Regions from separate parts of the Streptomyces sp. NPDC033136 genome, predicted to be linked through region 1. Evidence: riboswitches for the same ligand, from Rfam matches in the RefSeq annotation. Region 1 holds a riboswitch; each other region holds the start of a gene.
The links. A riboswitch is a leader RNA that binds a small molecule or an ion and turns the genes downstream of it on or off. The one in region 1 is predicted to bind cyclic di-AMP.
Positions count from the first base shown of each region.

Region 1 (4,182 bases):
CGAGCAGGCCCGCAGCAGTTCGCCGGTGTCGAGGCTCAGGCCGGGGCGCACGATCGCGCCCTGCGCGTCCGAGACGCCGAGCCCGATCGCCCGGCCCTGGCCCAACGGGCCCCGCTCGTAGGGCAGGAAGCCGACCGGCTCCAGCCCTTCGTAGACCACCGCGACCCGGGCCCGCGGCCTCACCCGGCCGACGGCTTCGGTGAACTCCGGCTCCATGAAAGGGTTGCGCGGTGCCCGCGAGGCGGCGCGCAGCGCGCGCCAGCGCTCCCTTTCCGCTTCGCCGAGCTCCCCGGGCCCAGCCACACGTATGCGCCCACTGCTCAACCTGACCCCCCGATCAAGTCCCCCCTGGACACTGGGAAGGTACCGCCCGAGACGCCCCCACGGGTAGGTAGCGGACCATCTTGTTGCCAACTGGTGCAGAGGCCTTCAACCGGGCAATCGGCGTCCACCGCGCGATGAAACGAGAGGGCGCGTTGTCCGTATTCTCTGATCATGGCCGCACCCATCGCATATTCACTCATCGCCACCGACCTGGACGGGACGCTGCTGCGCGGCGACGACACCCTGTCCGACCGGTCCCTCGCCGCGCTCCGGCGGGTGGCGGACGCCGGTGCCCAGCACCTCGTGGTGACGGGCCGGCCGGCACCCAGAGTGCGGCCGCTGCTGGACGACCTCCGGTGCACGGGGCTCGCGGTGTGCGGGCAGGGCGCGCAGGTGTACGACGCCGGTGCGGACCGCCTGCTGTGGTCGATCACCCTGGACCGGGAGCTGGCCGAGACCGCCCTCGGCAAGATCGAGGCCGAGGTGGGGCAGGTGTATGCGGCAGTCGACCAGGACGGCGTCGACGGGCTCACGCTGATCGAGCCGGGCTATCTCATGCCGCACCCGACCCTGCCCGCGGTACGGGTCGACCGGCGCGACGAGCTGTGGGGCGCGCCGATCAGCAAGGTGCTGCTGCGCCACTCCTACCTGACGGACGACGAACTGGCGGCGACGGCCCGCTCGGTGGTCGGCTCCCTGGCGACGGTGACGATGTCGGGGCCCGGCACGGTCGAACTCCAGCCGTGCGGTGTCACCAAGGCGACGGGCCTGGCGCTGGCCGCCGAGCACCTGGGGCTGCGGCCTGCGGACACGATCGCCTTCGGTGACATGCCCAACGACATCCCGATGTTCGACTGGGCCGCGCACGGCGTGGCGATGGCCAACGCCCATCCCGAACTCAAGGCCGTGGCCGACGAGGTCACCTCGTCGAACGAGGACGACGGCATCGCCGTCGTCCTCGAGCGACTGCTGGGCGGGACGGCTCAGTACGGGCCGTTGACGTTGTCGATCGAGCCGTAGCGGTCGGCCGCGTAGTTGCAGGCCGCCGTGATGTTGGCGACCGGGTCGTACGGGTCGTAGGGGGTGCCGGACACGTGGTAGGCGGCGAAGGTCGGGTCGATGACCTGGAGCAGCCCCTTGGACGGGGTGCCCTTGGCGGCGTTCGAGTCCCAGTTGTTGATCGCCAGGGGGTTGCCGGACGACTCGCGCATGATGTTGCGGTGGATGCCCTCGTACGAGCCCGGGATCCCCTTCTGCGCCATGATGTCCAGCGCCTCGCGGATCCAGCCGTCCAGGTTGTTCGCGTAGGTCTTCGCGGAGACCTGGGTGGCCTGGGCGCCGCCGGCGGGCTTCGCGGCCGGCTTGGCGGGGGCGGAGGACTGGGTCGCCTTCTTCTTCACGGCGCCCGCCTTGGCCGTCTTCACCTTCAGCTTCAGACCCGGGTGGATCAGCTTCGGGTCGTCTCCGACAGCGGCGCGGTTGTCCTTGTAGAGCTGCTTCCAGCCGCCCGACACGTCGTACTTGCCGGCGATGCGGTAGAGCGTGTCGCCCTTGGTCACGGTGTACGTGAGGGACTTGAGGGCCTTGGCGGGCTGGGCCGCCTGCGGCACGGACTGGGCGGCGGTGCTCTGGGGTTCGGCGGCGCTCGCCTGCGTGGCGCCGAGGAGCGGAAGGGTCAGTGCCGCTCCGCCGGTGCCGGCGGCCACGACACGACGGGTGATCGGGTTGGTTCTGGGTCGACGGTGCTTACCTCGTCCGGGCATGGCGATGTTCCTCTCCGGCGCCTGCGAGGTGAGCTGTCGGGTTCGGGCCGGGAGGTGCCCGGCCGCGTACGGCGCTGTGCCGTGCGCGGCTTCACCCCGAGCCGTTCCGTCGTGCGGACCGGCGACTTACCTGGGTCCCCCGCTCCTGCCCTGCGTGAGTGAGTCGGTGTCTGTGGGGAGTCCGGGCGGTGGCAGGATTCGGCGTCCGCCGGACTGGGCCGGAACGTATGCGACAGCACATGTCGGGAACAAGCAGTGGAGTCACATATGGCGCTAGTCGACCTTGGTCGGGGGTAATGGGCCACTTGATCCTTTGCGTAAGCCAACGCTCAACTCGCCTGAACGGGACGGACGTACGGGCGCATGCCGGGTGGGACGGTGGAAGCGTGGGCGTGATTCAACTCACTGATCACACGCGCGTGGCGCAATGTCCGCCAAAGGGGATTCGCTTCCTCACCGGGGCAAATAGTGCATAGTTCGCTACCTCTGGGTAAGTCGATAAATATCCCCTCTTATGGGCTGATCGAAAACATAACGGTCGTGATCGGATACCACCCGCCCTGTAACCATGGGCGCTGGCGGTGATCGAAACGTGACCGGATACGCTGACTCGAGTGAGGGCAGCGACCTATCGACAATCCGCGTAAGCACCGGCAGACACCAGCAGACAGGAGACCCCTCGTGACCGACGTCGGGCCGTTCGGGCTGAGCGTGCGGGACCAGGCTCTGGAAGCCGATGTCCAGGCCGGACTGGCGGCTGTCGAGGAAGGCTTGCTCGAGGCCACCAAGAGTGAGGTGCCCTTCATCACGGAGGCCGCCCAGCACCTGGTGCGGGCCGGCGGCAAGCGGTTCCGGCCGCTGCTCGTGATGCTCTCCGCCCAGTTCGGCGACCGGCACGCACCCGGGATCGTGCCCTCGGCCGTCGTCGTGGAGCTGACCCACCTCGCCACGCTGTACCACGACGACGTGATGGACGAGGCCGCCGTGCGCCGGGGCGTCGCGAGCGCGAATACCCGTTGGGGCAACTCCGTCGCGGTCCTCACCGGCGACTTCCTCTTCGCCCGCGCCTCGCACATCCTGGCCGATCTCGGCCCCGAGGCCGTGCGGGTGCAGGCCGAGGCCTTCGAGCGGCTCGTGACCGGGCAGATCCTGGAGACGGCCGGGCCGCAGGACGGCCGCGACCCCGTCGAGCACTACTTGGACGTGCTGGGCGGCAAGACCGGCTCACTGGTCGCGGTGTCGTGCCGCTTCGGCGCGATGATGTCCGGCGCCGACGACACGGTCGTGGACGTGCTGACCCAGTACGGCGAGCGGCTCGGCGTCGCCTTCCAGCTCGCGGACGACGTCCTGGACATCGCCTCCGACTCCCACGAGTCCGGCAAGACCCCCGGCACCGACCTGCGCGAGGGCATTCCCACGCTGCCGGTGCTCCGGCTGCGCGAGCGCGCCGCCCGGCTCGGGCTCGCGGACGACGTCGCCCTGTGCGAGCTGCTGGACTCCGACCTCACCGACGACGCCCGGCACGCCGAGGCCCTGCGTCTGCTGCGGGCCCACCCGGCGCTGGAGCAGGCCCGGCGGGACACCGTCCGCTACGCCCAGGACGCCGGCTCGGCGCTGGCGCCCCTGCCGGAATGTGCCGCGAAGGCAGCGCTGGTGGAACTGAGCGACGCGGTGGTGCACCGGGCCGGCTAGGGCCTCCTGCCCGCCCGACCCCTACGGGTCGGAGGAGAAGCCGCCCTTCCGTGTCATACCCCAGCAGTACGCGGAGTTGAGTCCGGGGTCTGACGTATCTCCCTGGCCGATTTGGTCAGATGGAAACCAGGGAAAACACCACCCCTCACCTGTTCGGGTGAGAATGGCGGCTCTGGGACGAGTGCGTGGACGACACGGACAGCCGCCGCCGACCATGGAGGTAGGGCACACATGGCACCGTACGCATCCGACGACAGCACGACCGGCGGGGAGGTCGACGAGCAGCGCTCCGGGCGGCGCAAAGCCGCGCGATACGTCGTCCCGGTCACGGTGATGGGGGTGGCGGCCGCGACGATCGGGCTGGTCCCCGCACTCGCCGACTCCGGTGACCCCGACCTCCCGA
Region 1 covers NZ_JBVIPD010000023.1:60,530-64,711, forward strand. The annotation lists gene ACZ5TL_RS31790 (GNAT family N-acetyltransferase) at 1-309, opposite strand, end outside; gene ACZ5TL_RS31795 (HAD family hydrolase) at 496-1,344, shown strand; gene ACZ5TL_RS31800 (transglycosylase SLT domain-containing protein) at 1,308-2,087, opposite strand; cyclic di-AMP (ydaO/yuaA leader) riboswitch at 2,091-2,266, opposite strand; gene ACZ5TL_RS31805 (polyprenyl synthetase family protein) at 2,769-3,779, shown strand; gene ACZ5TL_RS31810 (LolA family protein) at 4,011-4,182, shown strand, end outside.

Region 2 (4,182 bases), on a different contig from region 1:
GGAACCCTACTCGTGCTTTAAATTTGAAGCAACGAGATCGCGGTGCCTTGTGGCGCGCGTCACGAACAGGCCGACGAGGACCTCCGCCGCCACGGCACGTCGTCCGACGCCGGCCGCGTCCCGTCCTCCTGGAGCCCTCGCGCGATCGCTGCCGAGATCTCCTCCAACTGCCCCACCTGCTCCTCGCTGAGCCGGTCGAACAGGAAACTCCGCACGGTCTCGACATGCCCGGGCGCCGCCCTATCCAGTACGGCGAACCCCTCGTCGGTCAGGGCCGCGATGCTGCCCCGCTTGTCGTGCCGGCAGGCCTCGCGCCGCAGCATGCCGTCCTTCTCCAATCGCGTCACCGCGTACGTCAGCCGGCTGCGCGTGATCTTCAGCCGCTCGGCGAGATCGGTCATGCGCAGTCGCCGGTCCGGGGACTCCGACAGGACGGACAGGATGGAGTAGTACAGGTGCGGCATGCCGGCGTCCTGCTGGAGCTGCCGGTCGATCGCGTCCTCCAGGAGCAGCGAGGCGGCGATGTAGGCGCGCCAGGCGCGCTGCTCCTCGGAGGTGAGCCAGCGAGTCGTCATGTCGCCAGTGTAGGTTTGTTTCAAACTTGAACCAAGACCTGTCCAGTCCCGCCGTCCCGACCAGTCGCGGAGCGTCGATGCCCCACCCGTACGTCCTGCTGTCCGCCGCCGTCTCCCTCGACGGCTACCTGGACGACACCGGACCCGAACGCCTGCTCCTGTCCAGCCCCGCCGACTTCGACCGGGTCGACGAGGTCCGGGCGTCCGTCGACGCGATCCTGGTCGGCGCCGGCACGCTGCGCGCCGACAACCCGCGGCTCCTGGTCAACTCCGCCGAGCGGCGCGCCGCCCGCACGGCCGCCGGCGAGCCGGAGTACCCCCTCAAGGTCACCGTCAGCGGCTCCGGCGACCTCGACCCGGACGCCCGGTTCTGGCACACCGGCGGCGAGAAGGTCCTCTACACGACCGACCGGGGCGCCGAGCGCGCCCGCGCCCTCGGTCTCGACACCGGCATCGTCCCCCTCGGCCCCGGCCTCGACTGGCGCCGGCTCCTCACCCACCTGCACGACGTCCGGGGCGTACGGCGGCTCATGGTCGAGGGCGGCGGCCAGATCCACACCCAGCTCCTCACCCAGGGCCTCGCCGACGAGCTCCAACTGGTCCTCGCCCCGCTGTTCGTGGGCGACCCCGGGGCGCCGCGCCTCTTCGGGCCCGGCGGCTACCAGGCCGGCCGGCTCCGGCTGCTGGAGACCAGGCGGATCGAGGACGTCGTCCTCATGCGCTACGAACCGACCGCCCCGGGTACCGGCCCCCTCCCGGTCGCCGCCGACCACCACTGGCTGGCCCTCGCCTGCGAACTGGCGGAGCGGTGCCCGCCCTCGGGCGCGGCGTTCAGCGTGGGCGCGGTGGTGGTCGCGGCCGACGGCACGGAACTGGCCCGTGGTCACTCCCGAGAGGGCGGCGACCCGGTCGTGCATGCCGAGGAGGCGGCCCTGGCCAAGACCGACCCGGCCGACCCGCGGCTCGCGGGCGCGACGGTGTACAGCAGCCTGGAGCCCTGCGCCCGCCGCGCCTCCCGCCCCGCCCCCTGTGCCCGGCTGATCCTCGACGCGGGTGTCCGCCGGGTCGTCACGGCCTGGCGCGAGCCGGACACCTTCGTGACCGAGGCCGACGGCAGCGGCCTCCTGGCGGCCGGGGGAGTGGAGGTCCTCGTCCTCCCGGAGTACGAGGAGCGGGCCAAGGCCCCGAACGACCACCTGGCGCGCTGACGTTGCCCGGCGCCGACGGGCTTTCACCGTGTGGCGGACCTGTGCGGCGCGGGCGCCCAGGGGTGGCTGAGGGGCGGGTGGCGCGAGCGGTCCCGCGGATGGCGTACACTGGAGTCACAACGGCGCGGGGTGGAGCAGCTCGGTAGCTCGCTGGGCTCATAACCCAGAGGTCGCAGGTTCAAATCCTGTCCCCGCTACTGAAGGCCGAGGGCCGGAATCCGAAAGGGTTCCGGCCCTCGGTGTTTTCCGGGACTTCCCCAGCCTCCCGTACGGAACTCGCCCTTACTGTCGGTGAGCGAAGCACCTCACTCCGCATCACAACTGACACACCGTCAAAGCACTGGAGTCACTTGCGGAGCGGCCAACTCGCCCGATTTGGACTGGTCGTGGCAGGTAAGTCCGCGCGAAAAAGGTTAATGATCAAGTGGAATCGCTGGAATACCCACCGCGCGTCTATTAACGTTCGATAACGCAGCGCGGTCGTCCCAGCCGTCACAGAAGGCGGCTCCGTGCGCACGCGCCGAATCCCGAAAGGGAACCGGGGAACCACCACTTGGGGTGAATCGGGCGTATGCCGCCGTGGAAGCACGGCCGGTATACGCGCGTAGGAGACCTTCCTGCTCCGAACCCGTCAGCTAACCCGGTAGGCGAGAAGGAAGGAAAGGAGTACGCCTACGTGGCGTCCAACCGGCCTGCCCCCGAGGCCCCGCTCGCGACGGACCAGCGCGACACCGAGTTCTTCGGCTACGGCGGTCAGCGCACCGATGAGGGCCCGTTCCAGGAGTGGAACCCCACGGCGGAGTCCATCCGTCCCGTCCGTGGCCGGCACCGCGTCACCAAGCAGCGCGGCGGAGGGCTCGCCCGCAGCTCCACCGTCCTGGGCGTCGGCGTCATAGCCGCCGTGGGCGCGGGCGGCATGGCCAGCGCCCAGACCGGCAAGCCGCCGGTGTCGATCTCCGTTCCGGACCTTCCCTCGGTGGGTTCCCTCATCTCGGACGACGACACCCCCGAAGGTTCCGCCACCCCGCTCAGCAGCCTCGGCACGGTGTCCGCCGAGACCGAGCAGGGCACCGACGGCACCAACGGCGCCGGCGAGGCGCTGCGCGCCCGGATCCTGGCCCAGGTCGAGCACCAGCAGGACCAGATCGAGACCAAGGCCGCGCAGGACGCCGCGGCCGCCGCCGAGAAGGCAGCGGCGGAAGCCGTCGCCAAGGCGGAGAGGGAAGCCAAGGCCAAGGCCGCCGAAGCCAAGAAGAAGGCGGAGGAGGAGGCCCGCAAGAAGGCCGAGGCCGAGCGGCTCGCCGCCCTCGCCAAGCAGTACACGCTGCCGACCTCCTCGTACACCGTCACCTCCACCTTCGGCCAGGCCGGCGCCTACTGGTCCTCCGGCTACCACACGGGCCTGGACTTCGCCGCGCCCACGGGTACCCCGGTCAAGGCGGTCCACAGCGGCACGATCACGGAGGCGGGCTGGAGCGGCTCGTACGGCTACAAGACCGTCCTGACCCTCGATGACGGCACGGAGATCTGGTACGCGCACCAGTCGTCCATCGGCGTCAGCGTCGGCCAGAAGGTCAGCACCGGTGACGTCATCGGCCGCGTCGGCGCCACGGGCAACGTGACCGGCGCGCACCTGCACCTCGAGGTCCACGCTGCCGGTTCCAGCAGCGGCATCGACCCGATGGCCTGGCTGCGGGACAAGGGACTGAACCCCTAACCGCTAACCGCTAACCGCCAGTCGAAGCACCGGCAGCCCTGATGACGCCCCCCCCGGCATCAGGGCTGCCGGTTTCGCAGGTGCGGGGGCGGTCACGGGGTCCTGCCGAGCGGACGGGCCCGGCGGCCGTTCCGTGCCCGGCGCCAGCGCCCGGGCTTCCTCACGACCGGTACGGGTTGTACGCGGGGTACGGCTGATGGCCGTACCCGTGCACCCCGACCTCGTACGCCCCGTACATCGGCCAGGGCGGGGCCGCCACCGGTACCGGAGGGGCCGTGACGCGTGCAGCGTGGCCCAGCGCGGGGCGGGCCGCCTCCCGCCGTCGCCACAGTTCGCCGAGCAGTTCCCGCTCCCGTTCCACGAAGCCGGCCCCGGCTCGGCCGCGGCGGGCCCGGTGCCGCAGGAACGCCAGGGACGTCGCGTACGCCTCGTACCGCGCCACCTCCCGTGCCGCGGCCTTCCCCGCGTGCCGGCGGGCGTACCGGCGCGCGATCCGCCGGGCCCGCATCGAGCCGAGCGCGTACGGCTCCGCCGCGGACAGCCAGCCGGCCACCGCGTACGCGGGCAGCTCCTCCCGTACGGTCCTCAGCTCCCGCTGCCGTGTCCAGACCACCAGCCACGTCAGCAGCCCGAAGATGGGCACCATGAACGCCGCGTACACGGCGAAGAAGCCGTACTCGCC
Region 2 covers NZ_JBVIPD010000001.1:16,971-21,152, reverse strand. The annotation lists gene ACZ5TL_RS00080 (MarR family winged helix-turn-helix transcriptional regulator) at 60-575, opposite strand; gene ACZ5TL_RS00075 (dihydrofolate reductase family protein) at 653-1,783, shown strand; tRNA gene ACZ5TL_RS00070 (tRNA-Met) at 1,907-1,980, shown strand; cyclic di-AMP (ydaO/yuaA leader) riboswitch at 2,292-2,448, shown strand; gene ACZ5TL_RS00065 (M23 family metallopeptidase) at 2,460-3,500, shown strand; gene ACZ5TL_RS00060 (PrsW family intramembrane metalloprotease) at 3,661-4,182, opposite strand, start outside.
Region 2: another riboswitch for cyclic di-AMP. It lies ahead of ACZ5TL_RS00065 (M23 family metallopeptidase); the one in region 1 lies ahead of ACZ5TL_RS31800 (transglycosylase SLT domain-containing protein).

Region 3 (4,182 bases), on a different contig from region 1:
TCCAGGAACCGGGACGGCGGGTTGTACGACGGTTGGCCCCAGGCGCTGCGCAGCGTGGACCTCGTCAGGTACAGCCGCTCGCGGGCGCGCGTGATGCCGACGTAGGCCAGGCGCCGCTCCTCCTCCAGTTCCTTGGTCTGGCCGAGGGCGCGCATGTGCGGGAAGACGCCGTCCTCCATGCCGGTCAGGAAGACGACCGGGAACTCCAGGCCCTTGGCGGTGTGGAGGGTCATCAGCGTGATGACACCGTCGCCGCCCTCCTCGTCCGGAATCTGGTCGGAGTCGGCAACCAGTGCGACCTGTTCGAGGAAGTCGGACAGCGTGCCCCCCGGAGCGGCAGCCTCCGCTGTTACCGCGCCCTCGCCGCGCTCCTGCTCGAACTCCATCGCGACGGCGGCGAGTTCCTGGAGGTTCTCGATCCGGGTCTCGTCCTGCGGGTCGGTGGAAGCCTGCAGCTCGGCGAGGTAGCCGGTGCGCTCCAGGATCGCCTCCAGCACGGTGGCCGGTCCGGCGCCGGACTCGACGATCGTACGGAGGTCCTCCATCAGCGTGTTGAACCGCTTGACGGCGTTGGTGGAGCGCGCCGCCATGCCGTACGCCTCGTCGACGCGCTTGAGCGCCTGCGAAAAGCTGATCTTCTCGCGCTGGGCGAGGGCGTCGATCATCGCCTCGGCGCGGTCGCCGATGCCCCGCTTGGGCACGTTGAGGATCCTGCGCAGCGGCACCGAGTCCTCGGGGTTGGCCAGCACGCGCAGGTAGGCCAGGACGTCCCGGACCTCCTTGCGCTCGTAGAAGCGGACGCCGCCGACGACCTTGTAGGGCAGGCCGACGCGGATGAAGACCTCTTCGAAGACACGGGACTGGGCGTTGGTGCGGTAGAAGACGGCGACGTCGCCGGCCTTCGCGTCGCCCGCGTCGGTGAGGCGGTCTATCTCGTCGGCGACGAACTGCGCCTCGTCGTGCTCGGTGTCGGCGACGTAGCCGGTGATGTGCGCACCCGTGCCGGCGTTGGTCCACAGGTTCTTGGGGCGGCGGGACTCGTTGCGCTCGATGACCGCGTTGGCCGCGCTGAGGATCGTCTGCGTGGAGCGGTAGTTCTGCTCCAGCAGGATCGTCGTCGCGTCCGGGTAGTCCTCCTCGAACTGGAGGATGTTGCGGATCGTCGCGCCGCGGAAGGCGTAGATCGACTGGTCGGCGTCACCCACGACGCACAGCTCGGCGGGCGGGACGTCGTCCGGGCCGGGCGGGACGTCGGTGGGGTGCTCGGCGGTGCCGACGAGTTCGCGGACGAGAGCGTACTGGGCGTGATTGGTGTCCTGGTACTCGTCCACCAGCACGTGGCGGAAGCGGCGGCGGTAGTGCTCGGCGACGTCCGGGAAGGCGCGCAGCAGGTTGACCGTCGTCATGATCAGGTCGTCGAAGTCGAGGGCGTTCGCCTCGCGCAGCCGCGACTGGTACATCGCGTAGGCCTGGGCGAGGGTCTTCTCGAAGCCTCCCCCAGACTCCGTCCGGGAGGTGCCCCCAGTGGCCTGGGCTGCGAAGTCCTCCTCGTCGATCAGCTCGTTCTTCAGGTTGCTGATCTTGGCGCTGAAGGACTTCGGCGGGAAGCGCTTGGGGTCGAGGTCCAGGTCGCGGCAGACCAGGGCCATCAGGCGCTTGGAGTCGGCGGCGTCGTAGATCGAGAAGGAGGAGGTGAAGCCGAGCTTCTTGCTCTCCCGCCTCAGGATGCGCACGCACGCGCTGTGGAAGGTCATGACCCACATGGCGTTCGCGCGCGGGCCGACGAGCTGCTCGACGCGCTCCTTCATCTCGCCGGCGGCCTTGTTGGTGAAGGTGATCGCGAGGATCTGGCCCGGGTGCACGTCCCGCTCGGCGAGCAGGTGGGCGATGCGGTGCGTGAGCACACGGGTCTTGCCGGAGCCGGCGCCGGCCACGATGAGCAGCGGGGAGCCGGAGTGGACGACGGCGGCGCGCTGGTTGTCGTTCAGCCCCTCCAGGAGCGTGGCGGTGTCCACCACTGGGCGCGGGGCGCCGTCCCGGTAGTAGGAGTCCCGGTCCGGCGGCACGTCGAACTTCCCGCCGAACAGATCGTCCGGAACCGGCTCCGGAGCGTGATCGTCCTCGGGTGGCGGCGGGGGCTCGTCCGCGGGGCCCCGCTGGGCCTGGAGGTCCGCCAGGAAGCTGTCGTCAAAGAGGCTGCTCATCGCTCTCCGAGTCTAGGGCGCCCCACTGACAGCCCGCCGCCGCCCTGAGAACATCACCGAAAGGATCCCCTCGTCACCCTGTATCCCTGCACGATCACAGCCCGCTACGGCCGTCACAATTATGACGAACTCATGACGAACCCTGCCCCGTCGATGACTCTCAGCGACGCACTCAGGTAAGGTCACGAAAATGTATCGGGCATATCGCCCATCAACCTTCACAGGGGCCACACGAGTTGGCTACGGTGCGACCAGGCCGCACGACCCCCACCGGCGAACGTCGCCGGGCCGCGCGGCCTCCGTCGAGTCCGGTGTGCCGCAAAGCAGCCGGAGCCGGGGACCCAACCGAAACCTTGGGGTGAATCGGCCCGACTCCTTTCGAGGAGAAGGCCGTAGGGCAACCCTTCCGAACCACCCGCCCGAACCCGACAGCTAACCCGGTAGGCGGACGATGGAAGGAGTCGCCTCCCTTGGCGTCGCACCGCAAGTCGCGTCCTACGGGTACGCGCGTAGCAGGCATACGGACCCCCGCCCTCGCAACGGCGGCCCTCACCTCCGTGGCCCTGCTGTCCCAGTCGGCCAACGCCGCCCCCGAGGCCGACGACAAGCCGAGCCTGGAGGAAGTCGAGAAGAAGGTCGACGCCCTGTACCGCCAGGCCGAGTCGGCGACCGGCAAGTACAACGCGGCCAAGGAGAAGACCGCGAAGCAGCGCAAGCGCGTCGACACCCTCCTCGACGACGTCGCGCAGCGCACCCAGAAGCTCAACGAGGCGCGGGAGGAGCTGGGTTCCTTCGCCTCCGCCCAGTACCGCACCGGCGCCGCCGCCCCGGAGACGGCGACGTTCCTGCTGTCGGACACCCCGCAGGACTACTTCGACCAGACCCATCTGATGGACCGGATGACCGGCCGCCAGAAGGTCGCGGTCGACGACTACGTCACGCAGCAGTCCGAGACGATGAAGAAGCGCCAGGAGGCCACCGAGAGCCTCGAGACGCTCACCGAGACGCAGAGCGACCTGAAGACGGCCAAGGCGACCGTCCAGAAGAAGCTCGCCGACGCGCGCGAGCTGATGTCGAGGCTGACCGCCGAGGAGAAGGCGCGGCTCGCGGCGATCGAGCGGGAGAAGCAGGAGGAGGCCGCCCGCAAGGCCGCCGAGCTGGCCCGGCAGCAGGCCGCACAGCGGGCCGCGCAGCAGCAGGCGCAGGAGGAGGCCGCCCAGCAGCAGGAGAGCGGATCCTCGTCGGCGGGCTCCGGCCCGACCTCCTCGACGGCCCCGGCCGACTCCTCGTACACCACCAAGGCCGACAAGGCCCTCGCCTTCGCCCGCGCCCAGATCGGCAAGCCGTACGTCTGGGGCGCCGTCGGCCCCGGCTCCTACGACTGCTCCGGCCTCACCCAGGCCGCGTGGAAGGCCGCGGGCGTCACCCTGCCGCGCACGACCTACGACCAGGTCGACGCCGGCACCACGGTCCCCCTCTCCCAGGCCCAGCCCGGTGACCTGGTCTTCTTCTACAACGACCTCACCCACGTCGGCATCTACATCGGCAACGGCATGATGATCCACGCCCCGAAGCCCGGCACCTACGTGCGCGAGGAGTCGGTCTACTACGACGGCGAGTCGGCGATCCACAGCGTGGTGCGGCCGGCCTGAGGACCCTTTTGAGGGGCACGCGCGCGTGCCCCTCTCCTCACGCGCGCGGCGCTCTCTAGCATCGGCGCCATGTCCGGTCCCTCCCCGCTCACCCCCTGGTGGGCGATGTACGCGCTGGCGACCGGCACCGTGTCGGTCGGTCTCGACTCCGCGGGGTACGCGGTCCCCTCCCGCATCGTCCTCGTCCTGGCCTGTGCGGCCTGGCTGGGGGCGGTCGCGTCCGCCGTGCCCCGCCTGCCGCGGCCGGGGCGGCGGACGGAGACAGCGGCCGCGCTCACCTTCGTGGCCGCGACCGCCATGGTGGGCACCGGCTTCTCCGCGGCGGG
Region 3 covers NZ_JBVIPD010000017.1:134,278-138,459, forward strand. The annotation lists gene pcrA (DNA helicase PcrA) at 1-2,204, opposite strand, end outside; cyclic di-AMP (ydaO/yuaA leader) riboswitch at 2,509-2,667, shown strand; gene ACZ5TL_RS27775 (C40 family peptidase) at 2,675-3,856, shown strand; gene ACZ5TL_RS27780 (SLAC1 family transporter) at 3,926-4,182, shown strand, end outside.
Region 3: another riboswitch for cyclic di-AMP. It lies ahead of ACZ5TL_RS27775 (C40 family peptidase); the one in region 1 lies ahead of ACZ5TL_RS31800 (transglycosylase SLT domain-containing protein).

Region 4 (4,182 bases), on a different contig from region 1:
GGAGAAGGTCATCGGCAGCCGCCGCGGCCACACCTCCCACCAGCATCTGCCGTGGGTCGCCCTCGACACCGACGCCACCGAGGAGCGCGGCGAGGTCTACGGCTGCGCCCTCGGCTGGTCCGGGTCCTGGCGGATCGCCGTGGCACAGCTCCCGGACGGACGCGTGCAGATCACCGGCGGCGCCGGTTACGACGACTCGGGCCTGCTGACGCTGGGCACGGGGGAGTCGTACACGACCCCCGTCTTCGCCGGGCTCTGGAGCGACGGCGGCTTCGGCGGGGCGAGCCGTGCCTGGCACGCCTACCAGCGGGCCCACGTGATCCCGGACGCCGGCCAGGACCGGCCGGTGCTGTTCAACTCCTGGGAGGCCACCGAGTTCGACATCTCCGAGGAGCAGCAGCGGGTGCTGGCCGAGCGGGCGGCGGCCATGGGGGTCGAGCTGTTCGTGGTGGACGACGGCTGGTTCGGGGCGCGCACCAGCGACCGGGCCGGGCTCGGCGACTGGACACCGAACCCCGACCGCTTCCCCGGCGGGCTGGGGCCGCTCGCCGACCACGTGCACGGCCTCGGCATGCGGTTCGGGATCTGGGTCGAGCCCGAGATGGTCAATCCGGACAGCGAGCTGTACCGTACGCACCCCGACTGGGTGCAGTACCAACCGGGACGAAAGCGGACGGAGTTCCGCAATCAGCTCGTACTCAATCTGGCCCGTGAGGACGTCCAGGAGTACCTGTGGGAGCAGCTCGACAGGCTGCTCTCCGGCGCTCCGATCGACTACGTCAAGTGGGACTTCAACCGCTGCTTCACCGACGCCGGCTGGCCGGAGGACCCCTACCCGCAGCGGCTGTGGGTCGACCACGTCCGTGGCCTGTACGCCCTGCTGGACCGGCTGCGGGCCGCGCACCCGGGCGTGGCCTTCGAGTCATGCTCGGGCGGTGGCGGGCGGATCGACCTCGGGGTGCTGAGCCGCACGGACCAGGTGTGGACGTCGGACAACACCGACCCGCTCGACCGGCTCGCCATCCAGCACGGATTCAGTCAGATCCACCCGGCCCGGGTCATGGCCGCCTGGGTCACCGACAGTCCGAACGCCATGCTCAACCACCGGGCCAGCTCCCTGCGGTTCCGGTTCGTCAGCGCCATGGCCGGGGTGCTCGGCGTCGGCGGCGACCTCACGAAGTGGACGGAGGAGGAACTCGCCGAGGCGCGGCAGTGGGTGGGGCTCTACAAGGAGATCCGGCCCGTGGTGCAGCGCGGCGACCTGTATCGGCTGAGGCCCCCGGAGGGCGGCCTCAGTGCGGTGCAGTACGTCCTCGGTGACGAGACCGTCGTCCTCGCCTGGCTCCAGGCGCAGCGCTACGGCGAGCCCGTGCCGGCGCTCAGGCTGCGCGGCATCGACCCGGCAGCAACGTACGAATGCCTCGAAACGGGCGAAGTTCACCGGGGTGCCGTGCTGCGGCATCACGGACTGCGGGTCGGGTTGCACGGGGACCTGGACGCCACCGTCGTCCGCCTTAAGCGGAAGTAGCCCTTCTGTCCGAATGGAGTGTTTCCCATCCTTTCGCCATAACGTGCCCCGATCGTAAAGAAGATGAGATCGGGGTGCGTGACCATCGTCATATTCGTGACGATGCGTTGTCGCCATGTTCACGTAATTCTGGCGATATTCAGGGTGGTTGAGCAAAGCGGGAGATCGCTGATCCACGCTCGGTGACGGCGAATGTGCCGACGCGTCAAGAAAAAAGCCGTCACAGGAAACCGCAAGCTTGTCCCATTGCGTCTTGGTCGCTTACGTTCCACACCCATCCGGACGGACGCCTAATCCTGCCGCCGCCCGGAGCCCCACACACTGACCCGACGTACGGCAGGAGCGGGGGACCCACAGGTAAGACGCCTGTTCCGGTTCCCGGAACGGCTTGGGGTTAAGCCGCGCCTCGGCGCGGCCGGGCATCTCCAGCTCGCACCCGACAGCTCACCTCGCAGGCGACGGAGAGGAATTCGCCATGCCCGCGAAGGGTAAGCACCGCCGCCCCAAGACCCAGCGTTTCACCCGCTCCATCGCCGCCGCCGGAACCGGCGGGGCCGCTCTCGCCCTTCCGCTCATGGGGGCCGCCGGAGCCCACGCCGCCACCGGCCAGTCGGCTCCGGAAAAGGCCGTCCAGTCCGCTCCGGCCGCCGAGAAGAAGGCCGCCGAAAAGGCCACGGGCGCTCGCACCTACACGGTGAAGGCCGGCGACTACCTCGCGAAGATCGCCGACGACCAGAACGTCAGCGGCGGCTGGAAGAAGCTCTACTCGGACAACCGGGACGCCGTCGGCGACGACCCGTCGCTGATCCACCCGGGCCTGAAGCTCTCCCTCGGCAAGAAGGCGGCGACGAGCGCGCCCAAGGCGCCGTCCGCGCCGAAGGCCTCGGCCGAGCGCCAGGCCGAGAAGCCGTCCTCCTCCTCCGAGTCGTCCGCGAAGGCGGACACCGCCGCGAAGCCGGCCGCCGCCAAGCCGGCCGCCAAGCCCGCGGCGGAGAGCAACTCCAGCGGCTACAGCTCCCCGGTGGCCGGTGCCACCGTCGGCACCCCGTACCGCATGTCCGGCAGCATGTGGTCCAGCGGCTACCACACCGGTGTCGACTTCGTCGTCCCGACCGGCACCTCGCTCAAGGCCGTCGGCGCGGGCACGGTCGTCTCCGCCGGCTGGGGCGGCGCGTACGGCAACCAGGTCGTCATCCGTCTCGCCGACGGCAGCTACGCCCAGTACGCCCACCTGTCCCAGCTCTCCGTCTCGGCCGGCCAGACCGTGGCCGCCGGGCAGCAGATCGGCCTGTCCGGTGCGACCGGCAACGTCACCGGTCCGCACCTGCACTTCGAGATCCGCACCACGCCGGACTACGGCTCGGACGTGGACCCGGTCGCCTACCTGCGCTCGCACGGCGTCTCCGTCGGCTGACCGGCCGACAGCACCACCTGCCTGACACGCGACCGAAGGCCGGACCCCGATTCCCGGGTCCGGCCTTCGGTCGCGTGCGCCTCCGCCGATCCCCAAGGGATCGACAGCGGGCGGCAGTTGGGACAGAGTGATCCCGACCGGAGTGCAAGCGCTTTCTGGAGCTTCCAGACGGATCCCGAGGAGCTGTGTCCCGTGCCGACCACCCGCAGAGCGTTCACCACCCTGGCAGCCGGAGCCGCCCTGGCGGCGCTCGCCCCGGCGGCGACCGCGCACGCCGAGCCCCGTCACCGCCGTCTCATCGCCCACGACGACTTCCGCCACGGCCTCACGCAGTGGGTGACCGAACTCCAGGACGGCGGCACCGTGACCGCCTCCCGCGGCGTGCTGGAGATCGACGTACCGAGCGGGGCGACCGTGTGGTTCACACGGCGGCTCGAAGGGCCGTACGTCCTCGAGTACACCGCCACGCCCGTCTCCGCCGGCGGGGTCAACGACCGGGTCTCGGACCTCAACAACTTCTGGAACGCGACCGACGTCCGCTCCCCGGACGATCTCTTCGCCACACCACGCGGTGGCGCCCTCGCCGAGTACGACCACCTCGCGATGTATTACGCCGGCTACGGAGCCAACTACAACACCACGACCCGGCTGCGCCGTTACGTCGGCGAGCCCGGCGTCCGCCCCCTGGTGTACGACTACACCGAGCCGTTGCTGGTCCCGAACGAGCCGAACCGGGTCCGGATCGTCTCCGACGGATCCACGGTCAGGTGGTGGAACAACGGGCGGCTCGTCTTCGACCACACCGACCCGCAGCCCTACACGGGCGGCCACTTCGCCTTCCGGACGGTGTGGAGCCATTTCCGGATCACCGGATTCCGGGTCTGGCGGCTCACCCCGAAACATCCCTGACAAGCTGCGTATTCCGGAGTTGGCGAACGCTTGGGGAGTGGCTTATCTCACCACTCGTCAACCCCTTCCTACGGTCGCGTAAGTCACATTGGAAGGTGAATCATGAGCGGCTGTGGCAGACGATTCGAAGAGTGACAGCAGAGCAGTGATCGGGTCGTACGTGGCGGTGGGGGACAGCTTCACCGAGGGCGTCGGTGATCCCGGCCCCGACGGGGCGTTCGTCGGCTGGGCCGACCGGTTCGCCGTCCTGCTCGCCGACCGCAGGCCCGAGGGCGACTTCCGGTACACCAACCTCGCCGTGCGCGGGAAACTCCTCGACCAGATCGTGGCG
Region 4 covers NZ_JBVIPD010000002.1:379,817-383,998, forward strand. The annotation lists gene ACZ5TL_RS04880 (alpha-galactosidase) at 1-1,528, shown strand, start outside; cyclic di-AMP (ydaO/yuaA leader) riboswitch at 1,845-1,999, shown strand; gene ACZ5TL_RS04885 (LysM peptidoglycan-binding domain-containing M23 family metallopeptidase) at 2,004-2,942, shown strand; gene ACZ5TL_RS04890 (DUF6250 domain-containing protein) at 3,135-3,851, shown strand; gene ACZ5TL_RS04895 (SGNH/GDSL hydrolase family protein) at 3,997-4,182, shown strand, end outside.
Region 4: another riboswitch for cyclic di-AMP. It lies ahead of ACZ5TL_RS04885 (LysM peptidoglycan-binding domain-containing M23 family metallopeptidase); the one in region 1 lies ahead of ACZ5TL_RS31800 (transglycosylase SLT domain-containing protein).